One region of the Microbacterium sp. NPDC090014 genome, then DNA from elsewhere that is predicted to be linked to it. Evidence: predicted binding sites of a transcription regulator. Region 1 holds the regulator's gene; the other holds the start of a gene.
The links. The regulator HrcA, encoded in region 1, represses chaperone genes, less so after heat shock. The targets are predictions, from matches to a motif close to TTNGCACTCGNNNNNNNCGAGTGCNAA.
Positions count from the first base shown of each region.

Region 2: groL (chaperonin GroEL) is a predicted target of HrcA. The motif match lies at 7,180-7,206, and genes of this name have one in related genera.

Region 1 is NZ_JBIVFS010000001.1:2,581,741-2,590,258, forward strand. Features, by position in the region: gene ybeY (rRNA maturation RNase YbeY) at 1-258, opposite strand, end outside; gene ACIPV5_RS12380 (PhoH family protein) at 275-1,300, opposite strand; gene ACIPV5_RS12385 (HIT domain-containing protein) at 1,362-1,709, opposite strand; gene ACIPV5_RS12390 (16S rRNA (uracil(1498)-N(3))-methyltransferase) at 1,754-2,482, opposite strand; gene dnaJ (molecular chaperone DnaJ) at 2,497-3,612, opposite strand; gene hrcA (heat-inducible transcriptional repressor HrcA) at 3,652-4,683, opposite strand; gene hemW (radical SAM family heme chaperone HemW) at 4,790-6,007, opposite strand; gene ACIPV5_RS12410 (DUF1990 family protein) at 6,024-6,677, opposite strand; gene lepA (translation elongation factor 4) at 6,747-8,518, opposite strand, start outside.
Region 2 is NZ_JBIVFS010000002.1:594,710-603,227, forward strand. Features, by position in the region: gene ACIPV5_RS16295 (sensor histidine kinase) at 1-268, opposite strand, end outside; gene ACIPV5_RS16300 (ABC transporter permease) at 309-1,118, opposite strand; gene ACIPV5_RS16305 (ABC transporter ATP-binding protein) at 1,115-2,026, opposite strand; gene ACIPV5_RS16310 (MmcQ/YjbR family DNA-binding protein) at 2,130-2,513, opposite strand; gene ACIPV5_RS16315 (SOS response-associated peptidase family protein) at 2,518-3,171, opposite strand; gene ACIPV5_RS16320 (DMT family transporter) at 3,247-4,188, shown strand; gene ACIPV5_RS16325 (nitroreductase family protein) at 4,194-4,742, opposite strand; gene msrB (peptide-methionine (R)-S-oxide reductase MsrB) at 4,739-5,143, opposite strand; gene ACIPV5_RS16335 (DUF2332 family protein) at 5,213-6,205, shown strand; gene ACIPV5_RS16340 (DUF3263 domain-containing protein) at 6,215-6,472, shown strand; gene ACIPV5_RS16345 (LytR C-terminal domain-containing protein) at 6,542-7,120, shown strand; gene groL (chaperonin GroEL) at 7,243-8,518, shown strand, end outside.

The sequences.
Region 1 (8,518 bases):
GTCTCCCAGCAGCCCCGGGGCCGTGGGGCGATCCTCGGTGCCCGGGCGCAGCTCGTCCATCGGGAAGCTGAGCACGTCGGTCGGACCGGGCTCATCCATCCACTGCACGTGGAGGGCCTCCATGGCAGCCTCGTCGACGAGCACGATCGCGACCTCGGCGTCCGGGCTGACATGCATCTGCGCGAGGTTGAAGTCTGTCAGGCGCTGCAGCACGGTCTCGTCGACGTCGATGGCCGACTCGTTGTTGATCTCGATCATGGCTGTGCTCGTTTCATCAGGAGAGGCCTCGTTTCGGCATCCGGTCTCGGGGTCCTGGTCGCTGTGCGCCCCGCCGGTCGGCACGGTTGGCGAACTCCGCCGCCTGCTCGCGCTCGTAGCGCTGGGCGGTGCGCCGCTCGTCATACTCGCTGTAGGCGTCGACGATCCGTCCGACCAGCGAGTGACGCACCACGTCGTCGCTCGTGAGCCGCGCGAAATGGATGTCGTCGATGCCGTCGAGCACGCGGGTGACGAGCCGGAGTCCCGAGGATCCCTGCGGGAGATCGACCTGGGTGATGTCACCGGTGACGACCATCTTCGACCCGAAGCCGAGACGCGTGAGGAACATCTTCATCTGCTCGGGAGTCGTGTTCTGCGCTTCGTCGAGCACCACGAACGAGTCGTTGAGCGTGCGGCCGCGCATGTAGGCGAGAGGGGCGACCTCGATCGTGCCCGTCGCCATCAGACGAGGGACGATCTCGGGGTCCATCATCTCGTTCAGCGCGTCATAGAGCGGGCGGAGGTACGGGTCGATCTTGTCGGTGAGCGTGCCGGGCAGGAATCCGAGCCGCTCTCCGGCCTCGACCGCGGGGCGGGTGAGGATGATGCGGGTGACCTCTTTGCGCTGCAGGGCCTGGACGGCCTTGGCCATCGCGAGGTAGGTCTTTCCGGTACCGGCCGGGCCGATGCCGAAGACGATCGTGTTCTCCTCGATCGCGTCGACGTACTCCTTCTGCCCCAGCGTCTTGGGACGGATGACCTTGCCCCTGGTCGACAGGATCGCCTCTCCGAGTACCTCGCTCGGGCGAGGGCCACCGTCGTTGCGCAGCAGGCGGGCCGAGCTCGTCACGTCGCTCGGGGCGAGGTCGTGGCCTGCCTTGGTCATGGTCATCAGCTCGTCGACCAGGGTCTTCGCCTTCGCGACTGCCTCCGGCGCGCCGGTGAGCGTGATCTCGTTGCCGCGCACGAGCACCTGGACGTCGCGGTGCTCCTTCTCGAGCATCCGGAGCAGTCGATCCTGCGGACCGAGGAGCTGCACCATGGCGACGCCGTCGGCGTAGATCTTCTCGACGGCGGTGTCGGATGCGGTCAGGTCGTTTTCGTCAGAAGCCAACGAGCTTGCTCTCCTCGATGTTGCCGAGCACATGGGCGTGCACGTGGAAGACGGACTGGGCGGCGCTGGCGCCGTTGTTGAAGATGAGGCGGTATTCGCCGTTCGCATGCTCGGAGGCGAGCTGCTTCGCAGCCGCGACGATCTCCGCGAGCAGACCGGGGTCGCCCTCGGCGAGCTCCGTGACGTCGCGGTAGTCCTCGGTCTTGGGGATCACGAGCGCGTGCAGCGGTGCCTGCGGGTTGATGTCCCGGATCGCGAACACGCGGCCGGTGTCGAGCAGGATCTCACCCGGGATGTCGCCGTTGAGGATGCGCGTGAAGATCGAGGGCTCGGACATGCTCCCAGTCTACTGACCGCAGCACTGCCGGGTCCGTAGCCTGATCACCAGCGGCTGAGTGCGACCGACAGCACGGCGATCGCAGCCGGGCCCGCCGTGGACGTGCGCAGCACGGTGTCTCCGAGCAGCACACGCTCGGCGCCGGCATCCGACAGCTTCGAGAGCTCGTCGTCGGAGATACCGCCCTCGGGCCCGACGACGAGGACGATGTCCCTGCCGTCCGGCTCGAGCTCGGACAACCGCACGGGGGCGGTCGGGTCGAGAAGCAGCACCCGCTGAGATGCGGCGCGTCTCGCGAGGTCGGCGGTCGACGCCGGAGGCGCCACCTCCGGGACCCACGCCCGGTGAGCCTGCTTCGCCGCCTCGCGGACGATCGTCGCCCACCGCTCGCGCCCCTTGAGGGCCTTGGGACCATCCCATCGGGACACGCTTCGGCTCGCCTGCCACGGCACGATCTCATCGACGCCGAGCTCGCATGCCGCCTGCACGGCGAGCTCGTCGCGATCGCCCTTCGCGAGAGCCTGCACGAGCACGATGCGAGGGCTGGGCGCGGGGTCGACCGATCGCTCGGCCACGCGCACGTCGACGCGGGACGGAGAGACCTCTTCGGCGACGCCGGTCAGCCACACCCCCGAGCCGTCGCCGACCGTCACCGCCTCGCCGACGCGGAGCCGTCGGACGACGGCGGCGTGCTTCGCCTCGGCGCCGGTGAGCGACACGAGGTCGCCGACCGCTGCATCGGAGGAGTTCTCGACGAGGAAGTGGAGTGCCATGAGCGCCGTCCGGATCAGTGCGAACGGAAGCGGTCGCGGAGCTTCGAGAACAGCCCCTGCTGGAACTGCGCCAGCTGCGGGCCCGGTGCCTTGGTCTTCTTCGCGAAGTCCTCGATGAGCGCGCGCTGCGCGGAGTCGAGCCGGGTCGGAGTGACCACCTGCACGCCGACGCGGAGGTCGCCGCGCAGGTTGCCCCGCAGCGGCGTGATGCCGCGGCCCTTGATCGTCAGCACGTCGCCGGACTGGACGCCCGAGCGGATCTCGAGATCGACCTCGCCGTCGAGACCCTGGATCGTGGTCTCGGTGCCGAGGATCGCATCCGGCATCGACACCTCGAGCGTCGCCAGCAGGTCGTCGCCGTCGCGGCTGAAAGACGGGTGCGGGTTCACGGTGACCTCGACGTACAGGTCGCCGTTCGGGCCACCCGCCTTGCCGACCTCGCCAGAGCCCGGCAGCTGCAGGCGCAGCCCGGTCTCGACGCCGGCGGGAATGTCGAGCGACACGGTGCGACGCGAGCGCACCCGCCCCTGGCCGCCGCAGGTGCCGCACGGATACGGGATCGTCGTGCCGTAGCCCTCGCAGGTGCCGCAGGGCTGAGAGGTCACGACGTTGCCGAGCAGGCTCCGCACCTGACGCTGAACGTGTCCGGAGCCGCCGCAGATGTCACAGGTAACGGGCGACGTGCCCTCCTGGCAGCACGAGCCGTTGCACGTCTCGCACAGCACGGCCGTGTCGACCTCGATGTCGCGGTGCGCACCGAAGACGACGTCGCCGAGATCGAGGGTCACCCGGACGAGGGCGTCCTGTCCCCGTTCGCGGCGTGACCGCGGACGCGCGCCCCTGCCACCGCCTTGGCCCGCGCCGAAGAAGGTCTCGAAGATGTCCCCGAAGCCGCCGAATCCCTGGAAGTTGCCGGCGGCGCCGTCTCCGCCGCCCATGTCGTAGCGGCGACGGGAATCGTCGTCGCTCAGGACGTCGTATGCATGCGTGACGAGCTTGAACTGCTCGGCCGCGTCCTCACCCGGATTCACATCGGGGTGGAGCTGACGAGCGAGGCGTCGGTACGCCTTCTTGATCTCGTCGGTGGAGGCGTCACGAGAGACGCCGAGTACCTCGTAGTGGTCTGCCACAATGGCCCTTCTGCGTGTGCTGTTCTCTGGGCGGCCGCGTCAGCGGGCCGCCTCGTCTTCGTCGAGCATCCGAGACAGATAGCGGGCCACGGCCCGCGCCGCCGCGAGATTGCTCGGATAGTCCATGCGCGTCGGCCCCATCACGCCGACTCGCGCCGTGCCGCTGGGGGCGGCGTAGTTGCTGGCCACGATCGATGCCTCGCCGAGGCCGAAGGACGCGTTCTCGGTGCCGATGCTGGCGGCGAGACCGTGGGAGTCCGCCTCCATCTCGCTCATCAGCCGCAGCAGCGTCACCTGTTCCTCGATCGCCTCGAGCAGAGGGTGGATGCTGCCGCGGAAGTCCTGCTCGCGTCGAGCCAGAGTCGCTGCTCCGGCCATCACCAGGCGCTCCTGACGGAAGGCGCCGAGCTCGTCGATGACGATCGTCGCGAGAGCGCGCAGTACGACGTCATGACTGTGCGCGTCGTCCGCGAGAAGCGCCTGCAGCCGCTCAGCGGCGTCGCTCACCGCCCGGCCCGTGATCAGGGCGGAGAGACGAGCACGCAGCAGCGCCATGTCGGCGTCGTCGACGTCGACGGGCAGCGGGGCGATGCGCTGCGAGACGCCGCCCGCGTCGGTGACGAGCACGATGAGCAGACGATTCGGCGCCAGCGCCACGAGTTCGAGATGCGTCAGATGCGCGCGCGCGAATGACGGGTACTGCGCCAGCGCGACCTGCCCCGTGAGCTGCGTCAGCACTCGGACCGTGCGCACCATCAGGTCGTCGAGGTCGGATGGAGCGGTGAGGAAGGACTCGATGGCCGTGCGCTGCGCGACCGACAGCGGCCGCAGCTGGGCGAGATGATCCACGAACACGCGGTAGCCCTTGTCGGTGGGAACGCGACCGGAGGAGGTGTGCGGGGCGGCGATCAGCTCTTCGTCTTCGAGCAGTGCCATGTCGTTGCGGATCGTCGCCGCGGACACGCCGAAGGAGTATCGGTCTACGATCGATCGGCTGCCGACGGGTTCATGCGTCTCGACGTAGTCCTGCACGATCGCGCGGAGAACCTGGAGGCCTCTTTCGCTGACCATCGCAACTCCCTCCCTCTTGGCACTCACTGGCTACGAGTGCCAATTCTACCCGCCGACGCCGACCACGTGCTGATCCGGCACGATGTCCGGACTCAGCGGTCGCCGATCAGTCGGTGAGCTCACGCACGACGGCATCGGCGAGCAGGCGCCCCCGCAGTGTGAGCTGCACGCGTCCGCGAACGGCAGCGGCCGGGTCGACGAGCCCATCCGCGATCAGACCCGCGACGCGTGTCCTCTTGTCCGCGGCGAGGTCGCTGACGGCGATGCCCTCGCGGATGCGACTCAGCAGCAGGATGCGCTCGAGCGTCGCCGACTGCTCGTCCGGCCGCTCCGTGCCGGCGGCGGGAGACTCCGCTGCGGCGAGCCGCTGTGCATACGCGGCCGGATGCTTGACGTTCCACCACCGCAGGCCGGCGACGTGACTGTGCGCGCCGGGACCGAACCCCCACCAGTCGCTCCCCCGCCAGTAGGCGAGATTGTGCCGCGAACGCTGCTCGGGCGAGCGCGACCAGTTGCTGATCTCGTACCAGTCGAAGCCCGCCGCTGCGAGACGCGCATCGGCGAGCTCGTACATGTCGGCCTGCAGGTCATCGTCCGGCGCCGGCACCTCGCCTCGGCGGATCTGCCGCGCGAGCTTCGTGCCGTCCTCGATGATCAGCGCGTACGCCGAGATGTGGTCCGACTCGAGTGCGAGCGCCACATCGAGCGACGCCTCCCAATCACCGATCGACTCACCGGGGGCGCCGTAGATGAGGTCCACGCTCACGGCGAGGCCAGCGTCCTTCGCCGCGGCGACCGCTGTCGTCACATTCTCGGGGCGATGAGTGCGGTCGAGAGCGGCGAGCACATGCGGCACTGCCGACTGCATGCCGATCGACAGCCGCGTGACGCCGGCATCCGCGAGGGTCCGCGCGACCTCGGGTGTCACCGTGTCGGGGTTCGCCTCGACCGTGACCTCGGCGCCGTCGACGAGGCCGAACGCATCGGTCGCCGCCCCGAGCATCCGCGCCAGGTCGCCCGGCGGCAGCAGCGTCGGCGTGCCGCCGCCGAAGAACACGGTGTCCATCGGGCGCAGCGCACCGGCATCCGCGAGCACACGCCGCGCGAGGTCGATCTCGGTGATGAGCGTCGAGGCGTAGTCCTCCTGCTTCGCGCCGCGGAGCTCTCCCGAGGTGTAGGTGTTGAAGTCGCAGTAGCCGCACCGCACCCGGCAGAAGGGGACGTGCAGGTATGCGGAGAAGGGCACGGAGGAATCGATCGGCAGATCGGAGGGCAGATGTCCGTCTGCCGGTGCCGGATCGCCGAGTGGGAGCGGACCGGCCATCAGAGAGGTGCGACCATCAGACCGGAGTCGCGTACAGCGGCGAGATCGCTCGCAGATAGCGTGCGAACAACTCGCGGCGACGGCGCTTCACCAGCGGCGGGACGACGCGGTAGAGCAGGGAGTTCGGCGCGTCGAAGGCACGGACGGAGAACCACACCTCGTCGTTGTCCTCGCGCCAGTCGATGTCGAAGGACTCCTCACCGCGGACCACCGAGCCTCCGACCGTGCCCAGCACGAATCCGATCCGGCGCTTCTCCTCGGTCACGGAGATCACGCGCAACTCCGCATCCGCCCGCATGCCGGCAACCCGCCCATGCAGGCGCAGCGTCATGCCCGGGCCGGCGAACGGTGTGCCTTCCGCGTCGAAGCGCTGTTCGACGTCGTTCTTGCTCGGTGCGATCGGAGTGCCCTCGGCGTCGAAGCTGACACCGGCGTAGGCGGGGCCGGGCGCGGGACGCACATCCTCGATGCTGAGGCCCGCCGCGCGCTGCGCGGTCCAGGTCAGCAGCGCTTCGCCCGCGGACTGGAAGCGGTCATGACCGCTGCCGATCCGCCAGGAGTTCTCCGCCGGGATGCTGCGCTCCGGCGGGTACTGCATCAGATCGGGCGCGTGGGTCGCACCCACGGCCGCATAGTCAACCGTGTCGTCTCGGAAAGTCCCGCGCCGCATGCGTTCCAGCCTACTTCCCGTTCCCTGGACGATCACCCTCCACGCCGGGAACAGCCCGGCCCGAAGGTCCTACTTCTTGTCCTTGCCCTCGACGTCGCCGGAGAGCGCTGCGATGAACGCCTCCTGCGGCACCTCGACACGACCGACCATCTTCATGCGCTTCTTGCCCTCTTTCTGCTTCTCGAGGAGCTTGCGCTTGCGGCTGATGTCACCGCCGTAGCATTTGGCGAGCACGTCCTTGCGCAGCGCCCTGATCGTCTCGCGGGCGATGATCCTGGCGCCGATGGCGGCCTGGATCGGCACCTCGAAGTTCTGGCGAGGGATCAGCTTGCGCAGTCGCTCCGTCATCAGCGTGCCGTAGGCGTAGGCCTTGTCGCGGTGCACGATCGAGCTGAACGCGTCGACCTTGTCACCCTGCAGCAGGATGTCGACCTTGACCAGGTCCGCCTCCTGCTGTCCGGCGGGTTCGTAGTCGAGCGAGGCATAGCCCTGGGTCTTGGACTTGAGCTGGTCGAAGAAGTCGAACACGATCTCGCCGAGCGGCATCATGTAGCGGAGCTCCACGCGCTCCTCGGAGAAGTACTCCATGCCCAGCAGTGCTCCGCGACGCGACTGGCAGAGCTCCATGACCGTGCCCACGTAGTCCTTGGGCAGCAGGATCGCGGTCTTCACCATCGGCTCCGACACCGAGCCGATGCGACCGTCGGGGTACTCGCTCGGGTTCGTCACCGTCACGGTCTCGCCCGTGTCGCTCGTGAGCACCTCGTAGATCACGCTGGGTGCGGTGGTGATGAGGTCGAGGCCGAATTCTCGCTCGAGACGCTCGGTGATGATCTCGAGATGCAGGAGTCCAAGGAACCCGCAGCGGAAGCCGAAACCGAGGGCGACGGAGGTCTCAGGCTCGTACTGCAGCGAGGCGTCGGAGAGCTTGAGCTTGTCGAGCGCCTCCCGGAGCTCCGCGTAGTCGCTGCCGTCGATCGGGTAGATGCCAGAGAAGACCATGGGTTTCGGGTCGGTGTAGCCCGGCAGAGCCTGGGTCGAGGGCCTGCGTGCCGTCGTGATCGTGTCACCGACCTTCGACAGACGGACGTCCTTCACACCGGTGATGAGGTAGCCGACCTCGCCGACGCCGAGCCCCTTGGACGGCACCGGTTCGGGGCTCGACACGCCTACCTCGAGCGCTTCGTGGTTGGCACCCGTCGACATCATCTGAATGCGCTCGCGGGGCGACAGGCTGCCGTCCACCATGCGGACGTAGGTGACGACCCCGCGGTAGGCGTCGTAGACGGAGTCGAAGATCATGGCGCGGGCCGGAGCATCGGCGTCTCCGACGGGTGCGGGGATCTCCTTGACCAGTCGGTCGAGCAGCTCCTCGACGCCGACACCGGTCTTGCCCGAGACACGGAGCACGTCCTCGGGCTTGCCGCCGATGAGCGATGCCAGCTCCTTGGCGTACTTGTCGGGGTCGGCCGCCGGCAGGTCGATCTTGTTCAGCACCGGGATGATGTGCAGGTCGTTCTCGAGCGCGAGGTAGAGGTTCGCCAGAGTCTGGGCCTCGATGCCCTGGGCGGCATCGACGAGCAGGATCGCGCCCTCGCAGGCGGCGAGAGACCGGGACACCTCGTAGGTGAAGTCGACGTGCCCCGGGGTGTCGATCATGTTGAGCGCGAAGGTCTCGCCGTCGATCTCCCACGGCATCCGCACGGCCTGGCTCTTGATGGTGATGCCGCGCTCACGCTCGATGTCCATGCGGTCGAGGTACTGCGCGCGCATGTCGCGATCCGAGACCACGCCGGTGATCTGGAGCATGCGGTCGGCGAGGGTCGACTTGCCGTGGTCGA
Region 2 (8,518 bases), on a different contig from region 1:
GGTGCCTGCGCCGCCAGAGCAGAGTCGCGCACGTGCCGACCACGGCGGCGGGGACCAGGATCGCCACGCCGATGGCGAGGGGCATCGGAAGATCGCGGGTGATCGCACCAGCGGGAACGAGCGAGAGGAGCAGGCACAGGATCGTGATGACGACGTCGGCGACCACCGGATGCCGCGCCCAGAAACGGCGCAGGACGCCGGGGGGACGCGGCAGCCGCAGCCCCTCGTCCTCGCGGACTGAGGTGCTGCGGCTGATCGGGGTGGTCACCGGCCGACTCTACGCGGATCGGTCATCGGTCGGCTCTCGGTCACGCGTCGCGGGTGCGGAGCACGCCCCACGCGGCGAGCATGCCCGCAGCCACCCAGCCGGCCAGCGTGAGATACGCGACCGGGCCCTCGAGGGCGGCTCCCTCGGGAAGGATCGCACTCTGAGCGGCGGCGACCGGCAGGTAGTTCGCGGTCTCGAGGAGCCACGTCCACGCGTCGCCGGCGATCGTGAAGAAGCTCGCGACGATCGGCAGGACGAACAGCAGGCCGACGGTCGCGGCGATGGCTCCGGCGCCCGAGCGCAGGATGAAGCCGAATGCGACGCCGATGAGAGCGAAGACGGACATGGCAAGCGACGACACGACGATCGGAAGGAGCGATGCCGCCGGATCGGACCAGTCGATGCTCTGATCGCGCGACGCGACGACCGCGGAGACGGCGACAGCTGCGGCTGAGAAGATCACCAGAGACGACACGAACAGGAAGACCGCGATCACGACGGCCTTGGCGGCGAGCACGGAGCCGCGCTTCGGGTTGGCTGCCAGCGTCGAGCGGATCATTCCGGTCGAGTACTCACCCGTCACTGAGATCGCACCGAGGATGCCCGCGAGCAGCATCGTGAACTGGATCGGCATGACCACGGCCTGAATGGGGTCGAAGCCCGGCAGGTCGATCGCCTGAGCGATGAGCACCGCGATGCCGACGGTGAGCACTGCGGCGATGCCGATGGACCACCAGGTGGAGCGAAGCGTGGAGAGCTTGATCCACTCGCCGCGGATCGCGCGGACGAACGTGAGGCGGTGTCCGGTGTCGACGTGCTGGCGCGTGCGGGCAGGAGCCTGGACGGTCATGAGATCTCCTTCGTGCGGTACTCGACCGAGTCGCCGGTGAGCGCCAGATAGGCGTCTTCGAGCGACCCGGTGGTCGGGGTGAGCTCGTGCAGGGGGATGCCGTGGCGAGCGGCGAGGTCGCCGATGCGGGAGGCCGGCAGGCCGACGATGTCGAGAAGATCGGGAGCCGAGCTCACGATCTCGACCGACGGGCCGCCGACCGCTGTGGCCAGATCCGCAGCGCGGGGCGTGCGGACGCGCACGGTGTTCGTCGTCCAGGCGCGGACGAGCTCTTCGAGCGGAGCGTCGGCGAGCACTCTGCCTCGGCCCATCACGATCACGTGATCGGCGGTCTGCGCCATCTCGCTCATCAGGTGGCTGGACAGAAGGACCGTACGCCCCTCGGACGCCGCATGGCGCACGAACTGTCGCACCCATCGCACCCCCTCGGGGTCGAGGCCGTTGACAGGCTCATCGAGGATCAGCGTGTGCGGATCCCCGAGCAGGGCCGAGGCGATTCCGAGCCGCTGCCCCATGCCGAGCGAGAACTTCCCGGCGCGCTTGCGGGCGACGGGCGCGATGCCCGCCAGGTCGATGACCTCGTCGACGCGCGACGCGGGGATGCCATGGGTCGCCGCCATCGCACGCAGATGATTGCGAGCGGTGCGGCCGGTGTGCACCGCCTTCGCGTCGAGAAGCACCCCCACCTCTGTGAGCGGGGCGCGAAGCTTCCGGTACTCCCGGCCGGCGACGGTCGCGATGCCGGACGTCGGCCGGTCGAGGCCGACGATCATGCGCATCGTGGTGGATTTTCCCGCGCCGTTCGGACCGAGGAACCCGGTGACCGTGCCCGGCTTGACCGTGAACGACACGTCCTGGACGGCTGTCTTGTCTCCGAATCTCTTCGTGAGGCCTTCTGCTGTGATCATGTCTACGACGCTATCGACGGCGCCGCAGCCCGCGCGTCCTCCCTGGGTACCGTTCCCCGGAGGCAGCGGGTCATCCTCACGGTGGATGGCCGGTGCGGAATCGTCAGGACGAGGGGCGCCCGAACAGGTCGGGATCCACGGGCCGCTGGGCGCGTGGGAGCTTCTCGACCACCAGACGGTACGACTCCGTGACCAGCTCGGACACGAGTTCCTCGTCGAGTGACGGCCCCGGCATCAGGGTGATCCAGTGCTTCTTGTTCATGTGGTACCCCGGGACGATGTCGGCGAAGGTCTCGCGCAATGCGACCGAGTCGTCGGGGTGCGACTTGAGCGTGACCCTCCCGGTCTGGTCGAGAGGGATCAGCAGGAACACGCGTCCGCGCACCTTGTACACGTCCCACTCGGGACCGAACGGGTTCTCCCGCGCCGCGCCCGACAGCTCCTCTGCACGCTCCGCCGCGGTGGCGACGAGATCCGTCGAATCCATGAGCTCAGAACAGCCGATCCGCGCCCTTGTCGCTCGCGCGCGGCGCGGCGTGCACGCGCTCGTCGAGCGTCGCAGCGGCGAGCAGCGCCTCGTCGATGATGTCCTTCGCGGGCTCGGCGGTGAGCCACTCCTCACTCAGGGACGCGGGGATCAGCAGCGGCATCCGGTCGTGCACGTCCGCGAGGTGCGGAGGAGCCGGGCGCATCACGATCGAGTAGCAGGTGAAGGACTCGCCGTCGGCGGTGCGACCTCTCTGGGTGACCGCGGCCATCCCGAAGAGGGCCCCCTCGTCGACGAGGAACTCGTGCCACACGCGCTCGGGCTTCTTCATCTCGTACCAGCTGGTCGCAGGGACGAGCGCGCGACTCTTCAATCCGCCGGGGCGCTCCTGCAGCCGCTCGGAGCGGGTGTTGATCGACGGGAACTTCGACGGCTCCCCGTTGATGAGGAATCCCCACCACGCCGGCTCGAGCGTCGGAGCGGTGTCGGGCTGGACCACGATCGGATTGAGATTGCGGAGGTTCTTGCCGGTGGGGCGAACGGTCTCGCGGGCATTCTGCTCAGCCCACTCCCGGAGCCCGTCGAGCACGGCCTCGTCGGCCGCTGCGAGGAGTTCGGTGTCGGTGAACCGGGGGTCAAGTCCGTAGCTCGCGCACATGCCGTCAGGGTACGCCCGGCTACGGACATCGTGCACGCTGCGGGAGGAGGATCCTCGCTCGGCTAGGGTCGACAGGTGACCCAGGTTCGTCGTCTCTCCCCGCCCCTCGCGCTCGGCGGAGCAGTCGCGATCGGCGTCATGACGGCTGTCCAGGCCCGGATCAACGGGGTGCTGGGCGTCGAGATCGACAACGGCATCGCGGCCGGTCTCATCTCGTTCTCCGTGGGACTCGCAGCCCTGGCGATCGTGATCGTCTGCCTTCCCTCGGCTCGTCGAGGCGTCGGACGACTGCGCGGCGGCATCCGCGATCGGACCATCCCGTTCTGGATGCTGCTCGGCGGCGCCTGCGGCGCACTCACCGTATCGACCCAGGGGATCACCGCCGGCGTGCTCGGCGTCTCGCTGTTCACGGTCGGCGTGGTGGCGGGACAGACGCTGCACGGCCTCGTCCTCGACCGGATCGGGTTCGGCCCGGCGGGAGTCGTCGCGATCACGCCGGGACGCGTGCTGGGCGGCGCGTTCGCGCTCGCCGCAGTGGGCATCTCCCTGAGCGGGGACGTGCTGGCCACAGCACCGCTCTGGATGCTGCTGCTGCCGTTCGCCGCGGGTGTCGGCATCGCCTGGCAGGCAGCGACCAACGGCAGGCTGGCTCAGCGCGTGAGGTCGCCCCTCGCGGCCACCTTCATGAGCTTCATCGCCGGCACCGTCGCGCTGCTGGCCGCAGCGGGCATCAGCATCGCCGTGCGAGGGGTGCCCGATGCGCTGCCGACCGAGCCGTGGCTGTACCTCGGAGGATTCCTCGGCGCGGCGTACATCCTGCTCGGCGCCTTCATCGTCGCGCATACCGGCGTGCTGCTGATGGGCCTCGGCTCGGTGCTCGGTCAGCTCGCCACGTCGGTGATCATCGACCTCATCTGGCCCGCGGCCGCGGGGCCGGCGCTCTGGCAGATCGTCGGCATGGTGATCGTCGCCGTGGCATCCGTGGTCGTCGCACTCCCGCGGCGTCGACGCAGCTGAGCGCGCTACTTCTTCTTCGGCTGCGGCATCCGCGTCACGAGTGCCCGGGCGTCGACCGGCTTGCGGCGGCCCGGCTTCTTGCCCTGCGGCTTGCCGCCGACATACAGCCAGCCGAGCAGCTCTTCGTTCTTGCCGATGCCGTGAGCCTTCGCGATGGCCTTCGAGCGCGTGTACCGACCGGTGCGCCACAGCACGCCCCAGCCGGCCTCGTCGAGCAGCAGGCTGAGCATGTGGGCGACGCCTGACGCGACCGCCTCCTGCTCCCACCGGGGAACCTTGTCGCTCTTGCGATAGCTGGCGACCACGGCGATCAGCAGCGGAGCGCGAAGAGGCTTGGTCGACGGGGACTTGTCACCCTCCGCCTTCGCGATCGCCGCGCCGAGCACCTCGCGGTCGGACCCGCGGAGCTCGATGAGACGCCACGGGCGCAGCGACGAATGATCGGCCACACGACCCGCTGCGGCGACGAGTGTCAGCAGCTCATCGCGCGACGGCGCGTCGTCGGTGACCTTCGACCAGGACTGCCGTGCGCGGACCGCCTCGAGGGCGTTCACGACTCTTCGGGTGTGAAGTTCAGGGCGATCGAGTTCATGCAGTAGCGGTCGCCGGTGGGCGTGCCGAATCCGTCGGGGAAGACGTGACCCAGGTGAGAGCCGCAGCTCGCGCAGCGCACCTCGGTGCGCACCATGCCGAGCGTCGTGTCCTCGATGAGCTGCACCGCGTCAGGGCGGATCGACTCGTAGAAGCTCGGCCAGCCGCATCCGGAGTCGAACTTCGTGCCGCTCTTGAACAGCTCGGCACCGCAGGCGCCGCAGGTGTAGAGGCCCGCTCGGCCCTCGTCGAGAAGCTCGCCCGTCCAGGCGCGCTCGGTGGCGGCTTCGCGCAGCACGGCGTACTGCTCCTCGCCGAGCTCCTCGCGCCACTCTTCTTCGGTCTTGTCCACGCTGTACGACATCGGTCCTCCTGGGGGTCTGATCCATTCTCTCGCGTTCAGAGGCGCTCGGCGCCACGAGACAATGGATCCATGACGGATGCCGTGCAGCAGCACTACGCGCGTTTCGCCGAGCAGGAGGCGCCGGGGCGCAGCGACCTGTATGTCGAGTGGGCCGACGGTGTCGCCGCCGACTCCGAGGTCCAGGGCGTGCTCGCGCGGATTCCGGAGAACAGACGGCAGCCCCCGCTCGTGTTCGCGGTGACACGGATGCTGGGCGCCGGCCTCGTCGGCTACGGCGCCTGGCGGTCGTTCGTGATCGCGCGCGCCGATGAGATCGTGGCCGAGTGCACCGACCGGCGTCTGCAGACGAACGAACCTCTGCGTCTCGCGCCGCTTCTGCCCGCGCTGTCGGAGATCGACGGCCCGATCGCGCTGCTCGAGGTCGGAGCCTCCGCAGGACTGTGCCTCTATCCGGACAGGTACTCGTATCGCTTCGTGGGCGCCGACGGGCGGCTGCGCGCGTCGCTCGACCCCGCGGACGGCCCCTCCACCGTGATCCTCGAAAGCCGTGTCGACGGAGCCCTCCCGCCGATGCGGATGCCCGATGTGGTGTGGCGAGCCGGCATCGACCTCGCGCCGCTCGACGCGCGAGACGAGCGTGACCGGCGCTGGCTGCTGGGTCTGGTGTGGCCGGGGGAGGAGGGGCGCGAGCAACGGGTGTCGGCGGCGCTCGACATCGCGGCATCCGCCCCTCCCCACCTCGTCGCAGGCGACGCGCTCGAGCAGATCGACGAGCTCGCCGCCGAGGCGCCCCGCGACGCCGCCCTCGTCGTCACGACTCCCGGCGTGCTGGTGCACATTCCCCGGGAGGCCCGTGAAGCCCTCGTCGACCGCATCCGCGGACTCGGCGCGCGCTGGCTGACCATCGACCCTCCCGCGCTCCTCGACGCCTGGGATCCGCCCGTCGTCGCCGCGGAGTGGCCCGGTTTCGTCGTGGCGCTCGACGGGCAGGTGCGCGCAGCCGCCGACCCACTCGGGCGATGGTGGGAGTGGCGTGCCGGAATCGGCGGGGCGGCGACCTAATCTGATCTCATGCTGGGAGAGCTGAGCGAGCGCGATCGTGCGATCCTCGCGCTGGAGACCGCGTGGCCGCGGCACGGCGGCGCGAAGGAGGAGACCATCCGCGCCCAGCTGGGTATGAGCGCCGCGCGCTACTACCAGCTCCTCGGGCGTCTGATCGAGTCGGAGGCCGCCCTCGAGTACGACCCGATGCTGGTGCGTCGGCTGCGGCGCATCCGCGACTCGAGATCATTCCAGAGAGCCGCTCGCACGCCCGGTTTCGTCGGCTGACTCGCGCGTCCGCCACGCGCCGACGGCGCTCGATGCGGATACAGAGGTCGGTGCCGTTAGCATCGAGGGGTGTCAAAGCCCAGCCGAGATCGATTCGACGACGTCCCCCGATCATCCGGACGCGTCGGAGCGCATCGCGCCGAAGCCCCGGGGATGAACGGCTGGGTCGTGCTCCTCTGGTCTTTCGTGGCCGCTCTGGTGCTCATCATCGGCGGCATCTTCGGCTCGCTGGTGGTGATGGGGCGCATCAGCCTCTTCCCGGAGGCCGTCCCCACGGCCAGTCCTGCACCCGTCGAGACCGGAGTCGTCGACGTCACCTACTCGGTGATGATCCTCAACGCATCCCCGGACGAGGGGCTCGACGAGCAGATGCGCGACGTCCTGATCAACAACGGCTGGGCAGCAGACGTCGTGTTCGCGACCGACAGCGCGAGCCAGGACTTCTCGACGACGACGGTCTACTACGTCGCCGACGAGGACGAGCTCGCGGCCATCGGCCTCGCGAACCTCATCGGCGGAGCACAGGTGGAGCAGAGCGATTTCTACACCGATCTGAACGACACCGGCGCGAAGCAGCTCACGGTGGTCATCGGACTCGATCGCGCGACCACCGCTCCCGAGACTCCCGCAGACACCCCTGCCCCGTAGAGCGCCGCGCGGTCCCTCCCCGCAGCTTGCACTCGATGGGGTCGAGTGCCAGAATGGCGTTAGCACTCTCTCACTCTGAGTGCTAAACCCAACGTCTACGTCCAGGAGGGACGACAAAACTCATGGCAAAGATCATCGCTTTCGATGAGGAGGCCCGCCGCGGCCTCGAGCGCGGCCTCAACATTCTCGCCGACGCCGTCAAGGTGACGCTCGGCCCGCGCGGTCGCAACGTCGTGCTGGAGAAGAAGTGGGGCGCCCCCACGATCACGAACGACGGCGTCTCCATCGCCAAGGAGATCGAGCTCGACGACCCGTACGAGAAGATCGGTGCGGAGCTCGTCAAGGAGGTCGCCAAGAAGACCGACGACGTCGCCGGTGACGGAACCACCACCGCCACGGTGCTCGCCCAGGCTCTGGTCCGCGAGGGTCTGCGCAACGTCGCAGCCGGCGCAGACCCGATCTCGCTGAAGCGCGGCATCGAGAAGGCCGTCGCGGCCATCACCGAGGAGCTCCTCGCCAGCGCGAAGGAGATCGACTCCAAGGAGCAGATCGCTGCGACCGCTTCGATCTCGGCTGCTGACCCCGCCATCGGCGAGCTCATCGCCGAGGCGATCGACAAGGTCGGCAAGGAGGGCGTCGTCACCGTCGAGGAGTCGCAGACCTTCGGCACCGAGCTCGAGCTCACCGAGGGCATGCGCTTCGACAAGGGCTACCTGAACCCGTACTTCGTGACGGACCCGGAGCGCCAGGAGGCTGTCTTCGAAGACGCCTACATCCTCATCGCAAACCAGAAGATCTCGAACATCAAGGACCTTCTGCCCATCGTCGACAAGGTGATCCAGGACGGCAAGGAGCTCGTCATCATCGCCGAGGACGTCGAGGGCGAGGCTCTCGCGACTCTCGTGCTCAACAAGCTCAAGGGCATCTTCAAGTCGGTAGCCGTCAAGGCCCCCGGCTTCGGCGACCGCCGCAAGGCCCAGCTGCAGGACATCGCGATCCTCACCGGTGGTCAGGTCATCACCGAAGAGGTCGGCCTGAAGCTCGAGAACGCCACGCTCGACCTGCTGGGTCGCGCTCGCAAGGTCATCGTCACCAAGGACGAGACCACGATCGTCGAGGGTGCCGGAGAGGCAGACCAGATCGAGGGTCGCGTCACGCAGATCCGTCGCGAGATCGAGAACACCGACAGCGACTACGACCGCGAGAAGCTGCAGGAGCGCCTCGCCAAGCTTGCAGGTGGCGTCGCCGTCATCAAGGCGGGCGCGGCAACCGAGGTCGAGCTCAAGGAGCGCAAGCACCGCATCGAGGACGCCGTCCGCAACGCGAAGGCAGCCGTCGAGGAGGGCATCGTCCCCGGTGGTGGCGTCGCGCTGATCCAGTCCGGCACCAAGGCTCTCG